One region of the Jeotgalibaca ciconiae genome, then DNA from elsewhere that is predicted to be linked to it. Evidence: riboswitches for the same ligand, from Rfam matches in the RefSeq annotation. Region 1 holds a riboswitch; each other region holds the start of a gene.
What was found. Region 1 has a riboswitch for lysine ahead of EJN90_RS14060 (ABC transporter permease subunit). Riboswitches for the same ligand answer to the same signal wherever they lie in the genome.
Positions count from the first base shown of each region.

Region 2: it holds a riboswitch for lysine, as region 1 does, so the genes downstream of both, lysA (diaminopimelate decarboxylase) here and EJN90_RS14060 (ABC transporter permease subunit) in region 1, are expected to answer to the same signal.
Region 3: it holds a riboswitch for lysine, as region 1 does, so the genes downstream of both, EJN90_RS08450 (YfcC family protein) here and EJN90_RS14060 (ABC transporter permease subunit) in region 1, are expected to answer to the same signal.

Region 1 covers NZ_CP034465.1:2,684,305-2,688,597, reverse strand. The annotation lists gene EJN90_RS12445 (amino acid ABC transporter ATP-binding protein) at 1-159, opposite strand, end outside; partial or broken gene EJN90_RS14060 (ABC transporter permease subunit) at 156-1,772, opposite strand; lysine riboswitch at 1,856-2,002, opposite strand; gene EJN90_RS12430 (glycosyltransferase family 32 protein) at 2,145-2,771, shown strand; gene EJN90_RS12425 (VOC family protein) at 2,857-3,702, opposite strand; gene EJN90_RS12420 (magnesium transporter CorA family protein) at 3,724-4,293, opposite strand, start outside.
Region 2 covers NZ_CP034465.1:901,335-905,627, reverse strand. The annotation lists gene EJN90_RS04180 (IclR family transcriptional regulator) at 9-788, shown strand; gene EJN90_RS04175 (sugar kinase) at 982-2,001, shown strand; lysine riboswitch at 2,052-2,223, shown strand; gene lysA (diaminopimelate decarboxylase) at 2,297-3,547, shown strand; gene dapA (4-hydroxy-tetrahydrodipicolinate synthase) at 3,573-4,293, shown strand, end outside.
Region 3 covers NZ_CP034465.1:1,789,809-1,794,101, reverse strand. The annotation lists gene EJN90_RS08465 (zinc-ribbon domain-containing protein) at 1-319, opposite strand, end outside; gene EJN90_RS08460 (YdbC family protein) at 339-551, opposite strand; gene EJN90_RS14185 (TMEM164 family acyltransferase) at 573-923, opposite strand; gene EJN90_RS08450 (YfcC family protein) at 1,077-2,468, opposite strand; lysine riboswitch at 2,589-2,737, opposite strand; gene EJN90_RS08445 (nucleotidyltransferase domain-containing protein) at 2,816-3,658, opposite strand; gene EJN90_RS08440 (MATE family efflux transporter) at 3,868-4,293, opposite strand, start outside.

The DNA.
Region 1 (4,293 bases):
TAATAAATTTAGGCAACGCAGTAAGGTAGATTTACCTGAACCAGACGCACCAATTAAACAAATAACTTTACCTTCTTCTACTTCAAAGTTGATATTTTTTAGAACTTCGCGCTCACCGAATTTTTTACTTAATCCTTCAACTTTCATTACAGAAGTCATTTTTGCACCTCTTTATCTAATGTAACAATTTGATTTTGATTTCCGCCAACAAGATCGTAGTGTTGCGGGCCGTCAAGCTTCTTCTCTACAAATCGAAGGATTCTCGTTACAGAAAAAGTCATAATTAAATAGAGAATACAAGCAACTGTAAATGGACCAAAATAATCAAAATTTATACCGGAAACTGTTTTTGTCTGGAAGAACAATTCTGTCACAGAAATCACATTTAACACGGAAGTGTCTTTAATGTTAATGACAAATTCGTTCCCCGTAGCAGGAAGGATATTTCTCCAAACTTGAGGCATGATGACAATACGCATCGTTTGCCAATGAGACATTCCGATTGCTTCAGCACCTTCATATTGTCCTTCGTCAATGGATAAAATTCCACCACGAACAATCTCAGTGATATAAGCACCCGTATTAATCGAAACAATAAAGATTGCAGCGAAAATACGATTCATATCCCAGCCAAATGCAATAGCAGATCCATAATAAATTACCATGGCCTGAACAATCATAGGTGTTCCTCGGAAAAATTCGATATAACAAGTTGTTACGAAATGAAGTGTTTTTAAAGCATAGCGTTTAAAACTTCTTTTATCGGGTTGTGGAATCGTACGAACGACTCCCAGAATCAACCCAATTAATAGTCCAATAATCGTTCCAATCATCGAAATATATAGTGTCACCCACGCACCATTCAAAAATAAAGGCGCATTTGCTTGAAAGATATTCCATAAATTACTCAATTGATTTTTCAGCTCCTACTTTTATTGTGCTGCTGGTTGGTTTAGAATTGCAGCATCCATCAGCTCTTGTCTTTCTTCTTCAGAAATTTCACTTAAAATTTGATTCAATTCATCCAATTTTGGTTCATCTTTACGAACACCAATTGCAATCGTTGTGTCTTCTGGACTTGTCTCAAAACCATCTTCAAATTCGACGAAAGAAAAATCAGCATTTGCATTGGATGCACTTACCGCTTCCGGATACTCAGAAACATAACCATCAATCACACCCGATTGTAGAGCCACGCGCATAGCAGAGAAGTTATCCATTGCGGTCTGTTTCTCTACTCCATCAATTTGATCAATTACTCCATAGTGGAATGTGTTTAATTGAGCAGTAATTTTCGCGCCAGAAAAATCAGCCAGTTTCGTTGCATTTTCATATTCACTGCCAGAAGCAACAACCATAACCAATCGAGATTCTAAGTAAGGATCACTGAAATCAATGGTTTGTTTTCTTTCTTCAGTGGGAGACATCCCTGCAATGATTGCATCGATTTTATTCGCTTGCAATGCAGGAACCAGGCCGTCCCACTCTGTCTTAACAATTACTAATTCTTGTCCTAGGTCTTCCGCAATTTTTTTAGCAATTTCAACATCATAACCGCCAGCGTATTCATTTGTTCCGTCAATAGGAACACCGCCATTGCTGTCATCCAGTTGTGTCCAGTTATAGGGTGCGTAAGCAGCCTCTAATCCAACAACAAACTGACCATCATCTGCTGTTTGGTCTGATTCTCCACTGGAATTGTTAGAAGCACATCCACCTAAAATCGCGAATGTTCCGAGCAATAATGCTGCATAACCATATCTCTTTTTCATTTTTACGAACTCCCTTTTCTGTATGTAAGAACACAAAAAAACCGTGAGCAAAAGGCCCACGATTGGTATCGTCCTTTTGCCCCAATATGAACAGCTCTTCAAAAGATAAAATGGGCATTTTATCTCGACAGTCCTATACTTGTTCAGCATAGACCCAGCACCTCTAACAGTACTTCGGCGAATTCCCCTTTCGTTTCCTACTAATGGTTTTCGCGTCCTCTAATTCATATTGTTTTTGATATTCTTCTTGAGTAACTATAAAACATTGATGAAGCGATGTCAACCTGTGAATTACTTATTTTACACATTATTGGTCAAAAAGATGTTAATCCGTTACAATTGGATTAATGATACACGAAGGAGGAAATGTAAATGATACCGAAGATTATTCATTACTGTTGGTTTGGCGGTAACCCTATCGGAGAAAGAGAACAGAAAGTAATGGAAAGCTGGAAAGAGTATTGTCCTGATTATGAGATAATGGAATGGAATGAAGATAATTTCGATGTCGAAAATATGGGGAACTATGTAAAAGAAGCCTATGAAGAAGAAAAATGGGCTTTTGTATCCGATGTGGCTCGTCTTTATGCATTAATACAATATGGTGGCATTTACATGGATACTGATATGGAAGTTATTAAGCCACTTGATCAATTACTAAAATTGGATGCCTTTATGGGATTTGAAGTTGAAACAACCATTTCCACTGCCATTATTGCAGCCAAACCAAAGCATCCAACTTTCCAATTACTTTATGATGATTATGAAGATCGTCATTTCAAAAATGAAGATGGAACGCTTGATGAAAAAACAAATGTAATCCGTATCACAGAAATATTTGAAGAACATGGTCTTGAATTAAATAACGAAAAACAAGAAGTTATGGGCGTTACAATCTTCCCTCGAATCTATTTCTCTCCAAAGAGCTATTGGACACAAGAAATTAATGACGGTGAAGAAACGCATACAATTCATCAATATTCCGGTTCTTGGCTCTAAAAAAATTCTCAATGTAAAACATACTAAGATTAGATAGGCGCCTCGACGGAGGTTTCTGCCTACTAATCTTAGTATGTTTTTGCTCTTACTCACTAATCAAATGCAGCTTGATACCGCTGGAATCTTTCATTTTAAGGACGCCATCATCTTCTTGATAAGCGATTTGATTCTTATCCAACTTCGCTCTGAAGCTGGATAATTCCTCTTCAGAAGGAAGAACCCACTCATAATATGCTATTCCCAATTGATCTTCTTCTAGTGCTGGTAATGATTTCCCGGCCCATGTATTTGTCCCGACTTGGTGATGATAGTCGCCAAACGCAAAGAACTTTGCTTGTCCAAAATAATCCGATTTTAATCCTAGCCCGATAATCTCAGTGTAAAATACACCAGCATCTTCTAAATTATTTACAGTCAAATGCACATGCCCCATAATCGTTCCCACCGGCAATCCTGTGAAGGCTTTTTTAACGGAAGCCAGAACGCCTTCAGCATCCATCTGAATTGTAACCCCTTCCACCCTTCCGTCTTCACGAACATCCCATTCAGACTTAGGTTTATCTGCATACACTTCAATACCATTTCCTTCTGGGTCATTGAAATAAATAGCTTCACTATATCCATGATCACTTGCTCCGCCTAATGGATACTTTTTAACTAATAAATGATATAAAAACTCTCCCAAGTCACTTCTTGTTGGCAATAATAGTGCATGATGGTATAAACCAACCGTCATTTTTTTATCTGCCGCAGGAGTAATCTGAATCAATTCAATTAATTCTTCTTTTGAATCTTTTACTCCTAAAGTGACAGATGAATCAGTTTTTGTTAATACCGCCATCCCCATAATCTCTTGATAGAATTCGCTCATTTCAGTTAAATCTTGTACTTTTAAAGCTACTTTGCCAATTTTCCAATTTCTAGTCGACATTTTATTATCACCTTTATTTTTCTATAAGTAATCTTTCTTTTTGAGCCAAAAAACCGTCAGAATCCCAATAATAATAGAAGCAAATACTAATAAAGCAAATGCAAATAAGTTTTTTTCAAATGGTAAGCTTACGTTCATTCCCCAATACGAGCCAATAATGGTCGGGATTGTCATTACAATCGTTAAAGATGTCAGAAACTTCATAATATTATTCAAATTATTTGAAATTACGCTAGAAAAGACTTCACTTAAATGAGAAATCATTTCATCTGATTCTCTCCTCATTACTCTTGCCTGGTTTGATAAGATACGGATATCGTGCAGAAGTTCATTATTCAGTTTTTCTGTCACTCCTTGTTGTTTCTTATAAACCTGGTCGATAATCTCGTGATTTTTCGTAATCCCTGTTTCGAAATAAACCAGTGTTTTATTAATTGAAATCATCTTGTAAAATGCTTCATTTTTAGTACTATTCACAAGGTTTTGCTCCATGTTTTCAATAACATCATCAATTCTTGTAATTGCTTTAACATATTCATTTGTAAGCTGCCATAAAATTTGTAAAAGAAATAAAGATTCTTCCGATTGATT
Region 2 (4,293 bases), 1.2 Mb from region 1:
TATGAAAAATGAGTCAACAGCAACCTTATGGAACAGTGCTATTAAAAGCTGAAAAAATACTCAGCTTTTTATCTGTAGAAAGTGAACCTCAGCCATTACATATTATTGCCAGTAAAACAGAAATGACGAATTCTACGGTTTCTAAAATTCTATCAACATTGGAATTAATAGGGTATGTATACCGGAATCCTAAAAATAAGACCTTTCAGTTAGGAAGCGGATTGGTCAAGTATGCCAATCAGTATTTAAATGATTTAACGATTTCAAAAATTGCCTATCCCTATTTAAAAGAATTACATGCAAGATTGGATGAAACGGTTCATCTTTCAATTCGTGAAGGTGATGAAATATTATATATGAACAAACTAGAGTCGACTCGACCAATTGTTGTCACCACTTCGCGAATCGGTTTTTCCAAACCCATGTATGCGTCAGCGATGGGGAAGGCTATTTTAGCAGAATGCACTGCCGAAGAATTAGAAGGCTATTTTTCACGTGTTGAAATGAGAAGTTTTACACCATATACAATTGTCGATCCTGAAGTTTTAAAAGAAGAATTAAAAGAAATCCGTCAAAATGGCTATGCTTTCGATAATAGTGAAGAACAAATCGAAGTATTCTGTATCGGGACGACACTATCAGTGGACTCTACTAATTATGGTGCTTTCAGCGTCAGCATGCCGTCATATCGGCGAACGCCTGAATTAGAGAAAAAAGTAGTCCAAGCAATCTTGCAAACTAAAAGAAATATTATTCAGGAACTTGAACACGTTCATTACTACCTATAAAAGAGAACAGGGACTCATTTTTTAATGAAATTGGGTTGTCCTGTTCTCTTTTATGTTTTATAATATAAGAGAGATTTCTTATTTAAAAATCTGTTTTCCTATTTGGAAATTAAAGAGGTTTTTAAAAAAGAGAATTGGAATCGTAATCATAAGATTTATGTAAACAAAAATACAAAGAAAATGAGGGTCAGGAATGAATCAGAATATTTTGTGTGTTGGTGAAACATTAGTACGTCTATCTACTCAAGTCGGTGTTCATTTTTACGATACAATTAGTTTAAATTTAAATTATGGTGGAGCGGAAGCGAACGTTGCAATCAACTTAAGTAACTTAGGTCACAAGACAACTTATTTTACAAAGGTACCAAATAATCAATTAGGACAAACTGCTATCAAACATACGCAAAAATATGGAGTAGATGCAAGTGACGTCATTTATGGAGGCAATCGTATCGGTTCTTACTATCTAGAAGCGGGTGCAGGTCCACGTGCGGCAAATATTATATATGACCGAGCTCATTCTGCTATTGCAGAGATGACAATTGATGAAATTAATATTGATAAACTATTAGAAGGCAAAACAATGTTACATATAACCGGTATTACGGCAGCTTTGTCGCCCAATTGTGCAGAAATTACTTATGAGTTAATAAAGGCTGCAAAAGAAAGAGGATTAGTCGTTAACTTTGATGTTAACTTTCGATCAAAATTGTGGAGTGTAGAAGAGTGTGGTGCATTCTTGAAACGTGTATTGCCATATGTTGATTATCTTTCAGCAGGAAAATTAGACGCAATTAACTTCTTGGGAGTAAAAGAGTTAGATGCAGATAACTCTACGAGCCGAATTGAAGAATTGGATTACTACTTTGGAAAAATACATGAATTATACCCAAACATTCAAATATTTTATGCAACAATCCGTAATGTTATTTCCGCAACACACAATACTTTGCAAGGTGCATTTTGGAAAGAAGGTATTACTTACTATTCCAAGGTTCAAGACATGGACCACATTATTGACCGCATTGGTGGTGGAGATGCCTTTGCAGCAGGTGTATTGCATGGGATTTTAGATGGTTACGATCCAGAATATACCATTAACTTTGCAACTGCATTGTCATCATTGAAACACACCATTTATGGTGATGTCTCGCCATTTACTGTAGAACAAACTGAACGCACAATGACACATGATGCACGAGTAGATCGATAAAATTAAATAATGAGTGGACAATTAGAGATGTTAATGTTAATCTAATAGAACATATAGATAGAGGTAGCAATGTAAATGAGTAATACATCGGAGAAGGCATTCGGCGATCATGTATGAAAGGTAATCATTGCCGAACGGTTAAAATTGGCAAATTTTAGCTGTGGGGATATGGGAAATACCTATATCACTCCTGCTTGTAAAAGTGGTGGTGCTAAAAAATTTGTCTACAACAGTTTGTACACAATAAAAAGGCGCCAGTGATGGCGTCTTTTTTGTATGAAATGGGAGGAAAAAAATGAGTGAATTAAAAATCGGAGGGGTACCAGCAACAAATTTGGTTGCACAATATGGTACACCACTTTATGTATATGACCAAGAACAATTAGAGAATAACTTACAGAGCTACAAACAATCCTTTAAATCGGAAAAATTTCCGACTAAAATTTTATATGCTTCTAAGGCATTTCAAACAATAGGAATGATGAATCTCGTTCACGAATATGGTTTTGGTGTCGATGTCGTAAGCGCAGGGGAATTATATACGGCGCTTCAATCGAATGTCCCAGTCAATAAAATCCATTTTCACGGTAATAATAAATCTACTGAAGAGCTTCGCATGGCTTTTGAAGCGGGGGTGGAGCATATTGTTTGTGATAATGTAATGGAATTAGCAGAACTGAGCGAATTGGCGAAGGAATATCAACAAAAAATGAAAATTATGTTCCGTTTAAATGTAGGAATTGAGGCGCATACCCATGAATATATCGTGACGACTCATATTGATTCCAAGTTCGGAATAGCTTATGAAAGTGATGATTTTAAAGAATGCTTAACGATTCTTGACCAGCAAGAATATCTTGTTTTGGAAGGATTTCATGTCCACATTGGTTCCCAGATTTTTGAAATGGATGCTTGGTATGCAGCGATTGACAAGATGGTTTCCTATTTGAAAGATTTCAATGAGCCGCTTACTTTAAATCTTGGCGGGGGCTTTGGGGTTCGTTATACAGAAGAAGATCAGCCGTTAGGCATTGAAGAAACAATGAACCACTTATTAACTTATCTCGATGAAATTTTAACAAAAGAAGAAGTAAGCATTAAAGAATTGGTCATCGAACCGGGCAGAAGTTTAGTGGCGGAAGCGGGTTACACCTTATATGAAGTAGGATACCAAAAGAAAACACCGAATAAAACTTATTATTTTGTAGATGGTGGGATGGCGGATAATATTCGTCCAAGTCTTTATCAAGCAAAGTATTCCTGTGATATAGCTACGAACATGGATGCGGAAAAAACAGAACTGGTTACGGTTGCCGGTAAATATTGTGAATCCGGAGATGTCCTGATTCAAGATACTTATCTTCCTCCCGTTAAAAAGGGTGATTTATTAGTTGTTTATGCTACAGGAGCTTATGGTTATTCTATGAGCAGCAACTATAATCGCAGCACAACACCTGCAGTTATTTTTGTAAAAAATGGCCAAGTAAAAGAAATTGTCAGAAGACAAACACTAGTGGATTTATTGAGAAATGATGTACGAGAATAACAAATAGAAGACGGAGGATGACAAAATGTTAAGTGGATCTTTAGTAGCAATTATTACTCCCATGAATGAAGATGGCAGTATCAACTTTGACAAAATGGGCGAACTGATTGAGTATCATATCGAAAATAAAACAGACGGCATTGTTCTTTTAGGCACTACCGGGGAAGCATCAACGATGACTTTTGAGGAAGAGAAAGAACTAGTGGCTTTTGCTGCTGAAAAAATAGCGAAACGTGTGCCGCTAGTTGTTGGGAGTGGCAGTAATAATACCAGCACCGCAGTGGAAAACAGCAAAGCTTTTGCAGAAAACGGCGCAGATATGTTGCTAGTCGTGACTCCTTACTATAACCGAGCAAACGACGGTGGGATGATTCGCCACTTTGAATTGATTGCTAACAGCGTGAACGTTCCGATTATTCTCTATAATGTACCTGGGCGAACGGGATGTAGTTTATCTCCAGCTGTGGTTGAAGTGCTGTCCAAACATCCGAATATCAACGGAATAAAAGAAGCTTCCGGGGATATCAGTTATGCAGTGAAGTTAGCGCCATTGTTAAGCGAAGATTTTGTCATGTACAGCGGTAATGATGACATTATTATCCCTATGTTAAGTTTAGGTGCAAGAGGGGTTATCAGTGTTTGGGCAAATATCATGCCAAAAGAAGTCCATGATTTGGTTACGTTATATCTAGAAGGTAAACAAAAAGAAGCGTTAGCAATTCAAACCGGATATCTTGATTTAGTAG
Region 3 (4,293 bases), 890 kb from region 1:
GTCGTTTACAGTGTGGACAAATTCCTGTTGCTGGTCTGCCAGAATGATATAATTCTAAATCATCTTCTTCAATCCTGACCGGCTCTCTTTTTTCAATAGCTTTTCCTTTTTTATTATCTAGGAGGTAACAAGTATCACAACAAGTCATACGAACCATGTATTTTTTTCCAAAAATAAAAATAGGAATAAAAAATAATCGGAATCGATTTCCTATAATATATATCTCGTATCTTCCAAAATGACCACAATGATTACAAGTAATCGTTTGATTATACTCCAGTTGTTTTCTATATTGACTCACATCAAAAAATAGAAACATGGTTCGTCATCCTTCCCGATTAATTAATGATTAACAGACGTAGTTGCCCAATTTCCTCTTCATTTAATGTAATACCTTTCCCCATCTTTGTGTGATCTGGGCTCCATTCCCGAATATCATATTTCGGCTGGCCTTCATTCCAACTTACTACATTCAATTCTTTTGTCCATCCTTTTTTAGATGTGCTCAGTACACCAATATGAGCGACGATTTCAAATTTTATATCAGCCATATTCTTTCTCTCCTTTTTCTTCTATATTATTTTAATAATCAACGAATTCCTTTCTTTTCTTGAATCAGAATCAAGTGATTCGCTACTCTGTATCCTAAATAAAATATAAATACTGTAAAGACGATTAATAATGGTACATAGATAGCTTCTGGCATATTTTGAAAAAGGCCCGCAAGCAATTAGACCAAAATAAAACACACTATCCATGAGCAAATTTTCCTGGTTCATTAAGTATATAATACCTAAAACAGTAGAGATCCGACAAATATGAAGGGGCAAAGACTCTGAAATATTAATGTTGGTTTCTATAAGATACCATGAATAAAGAACTATTTGTTGTAAAAGGGACAGCCAAAAAATTACGATTCCCATATAAAGAAAATGATCTTTATTAAAAACTTCAATGTATCAAGCCTCCATAGCCCTTCCTCCTTCCATTTCAGTCTATTATTTTTCAAAGAAAATTGCAATTTTTTGTAACAGAAAAAGGCCTGCGCATTTCTGCACAGGGCCTCTCTTTTTCTATTAAAATGGTCCATAATTTGTGTAATACGCAATTACTAAGAAAACAACACCGATTAATAACCAAATCCCCATTAGTGGTCCTAAATACCGTACCCATTTATTGTAAGGTATTTTTGAAATAGACAACTGAGCCATCAACACACCGGAAGTCAGCATAATGGAATCCATAAATCCTGCCCCCAATTGATAAGCCATAACAGCAGTTTGTCGTGTAATACCAACTGCATCAGCTAATGGCACCATAATTGGCATCGTTGCTGCTGCCTGTCCAGAGCCAGATGGAATAATAAAGTTAATAATGATTTGAATAATATACATCGCAATTGCCGCAAATGCTCCTGGCAACCCTTGTACACTATTTGCCAAAAAGTTTACGATTGTATCGATAATCATTCCGTCTTCCATCACAATAACGATTGAGCGTGCTACTCCAACAATTAAAGCTGCAAAAATCATATCTTTTGCACCGGCTACAAATAAATCAGCAATTTTTGAGGGGTTGTATCCATAGGCAAATCCAGCAATAATTCCTGTCGTCATGAAGATTGCTCCAATTTCTTGGATATACCAACCATATTGGATAACACCAAAGGCAATGGTACACATACCAGCTAGAAAGATTAAACCAACAATAATGTGACGTTTATTCATTTCGATAAATGTGTTTTTTTCAACTTCTATTTCCTTTTTATAAGAGGAATAGACTAGACTGTTTGTAGGATCTTCTTTTACTTTTTTTGCATAGCGCATAATGTAAAAAGATGTGATTACCCACAATACAAGGAATAGTGCAATTCTCATTCCTATTCCAGAGAATGTTGGTAATTCTGCAATTCCTTGTGCAATCCCTACTGCGAACGGGTTCATAAATCCAGCACTAAAGCCAATTGCAGCTCCAGATGCAACAATACTCATGCCGACAATCGCATCATAGCCTAACGCAAGTGCTAATGAAATTCCCATGGGGATGAAGACAATTGTTTCTTCGGAAAAACCGAGTGTTGCTCCTGCAATCCCAAAAATCATTAAAAATACTGGAATTACTAAACTTTCTCTTCCTTTTAACTTTTGTGAAGCTTTATAAATCAATGCTTCTACCATTCCTGTTTCATTAATGACAGTAAAAGCACCTCCAATAAGAAAAATAAAGAAGGAAATGTCGGCTGATTCGGATAGTCCCCTAGGAATCGAATTAATAATATCGAAGAATCCCTGCGGTTTCTGATCAACCGAGTGCCAAGATCCCGGTAAAGAAATGGTACGACCACCTTGTTCAATTACTTCAAATTGCCCTGCTGGAATAATCCAAGTCAGCAATGCCATTATTAACATGACCCCTATTAACAATACATACGTATGAGGAATCTGGAATGTTCTTTTTTTCTTTTTCACAATTTACCCACCTAACTATATTTTCATTCCTTTGCAATCATGAAAAGCGAAAAAAGCTAAAAATAAGCACAAAAAATCCCCAATGAGCAAAAGGCTGTTGGGGATTATCCTTCTGCCCTCAATTAGGAAAGCACTCCTTAATAGTCTTTGGGCAAGGCTATCAGGCAGTGTCCGTCTTATTTAAACGGACCCCAACACAGAATTGACTGCATTTCGGCGAAAAACCCTTTCGAAACCTACTATTGTTTTTCGCATCCTCTTTCAAAATTGAACATGATTATCATCTGTACTATATTAACGTGAACAGTATGATAATACAAACAGAAATTGTCCTTTTAATCAATATTTCATTTTCGGGAATTTTTGTTTATTAATTCTACTATTTCTGTTTGTAATAATTCAAATTCTTCAAAGCCAAGTTGAGGGTTATGTTCAGAAAAGTACTGGTACGCTTGGTATACACGAACGAGATATGCTTCTGGAGAGATCGGTAACTGGTTCGCAACTTTCAAGCTCCCTTTTTCATTCATCATAAAGCGATCATTCAATGCATACAATACTTGATTCCAGCAACTGACCGTCCTAAAAAAACAACCATTTACATAATGAACGTCTCCTTTAAGAACCGCTTTTCTCGCAGTATCCATGGAAAATTGCGCTTCAAATAAAAATCTGTCAATGGATGCTTCTTTCATTTTAGAAGGGAGAGGACCTTGGGAATGCAGCTGATTCTTTAATTGGCTTATCGGTCGACTTTCTTTCTCCCACAAAATTTCAGCATAATGAACTTCCGCAGCATAAATGGTATTTACATATCCAAAAGGATGTCCGACTTGGTAATCAATCGTGATCGTACCATTTAAACATTCATTAATTTCTTTTTTTACGCGTTTGGTATCCCGTAAAATTACATCATAAGCATCCCCAGCAATTGTTAGCCATGCGCCTCCGTTTACCCATGGACCCCATTCTCCAGGCAGAAAAAGTACTTTCTCTCCTTCTCTTCTCTGTTCTGAAAGAGTCCTTAAAACCTCCTCGAATTCATCCCAATTTATTGATTCATGATAATACACACCAATATCTGTATCTGAATGAATGTCTGCTTCTCCTCTGCTTTTTGATCCGCCTAAAACAATACCGTCTATCCCATCAACTTCCGAGAGTACACTTATCCATTTTGATACATCCATTCTTCCACCTCAATTATTTTTCTTTAATCATATAGTAGTTTAGTCAACGATGCCAATAATTTCCAAGGGACAGTCTCATACCACTGGACATTGATGGCTGAAAGAAACTTCTTCTGGAAGATTGCTCCAACCATTCTATCAACACTAAATAATACGGAAGACAAAACGACTAATCAAAACTTTTAGAAAGATTTTGATTAGTCGTTTTTTCATTCTGTCAATTGTTGAGCTACCATATCATATAATGGCTCGATTTGTTTTTGGTTAATCCGTTTCATAAAGAATATACAAAATATCAAGGAAACCACTTCGGCAATTGGATAGGCCCACCAAATATTGTTTACATTCCCAGTAAGCGACATTGAATATGCTACTGGTAAAAGAACAAGAATTTGTCTAGTGAGTGAAACGACCAGACTGTATTTTCCATATCCGAAAGCTTGAAATGCCGAACTTAATACAATACTGACTCCTGCAATAATGTAATGAATACTGATAATGCGAAGAGCCGGAATTCCAATTTTAAGCATACCGTCCGAAGCATTAAAGAGTGCTAATAGCGCTTCTGGGAATAACTGAAAAATAACTGTTCCAATGAGCATAATGATTACTGCATACCTGACAGCTAACTTAAT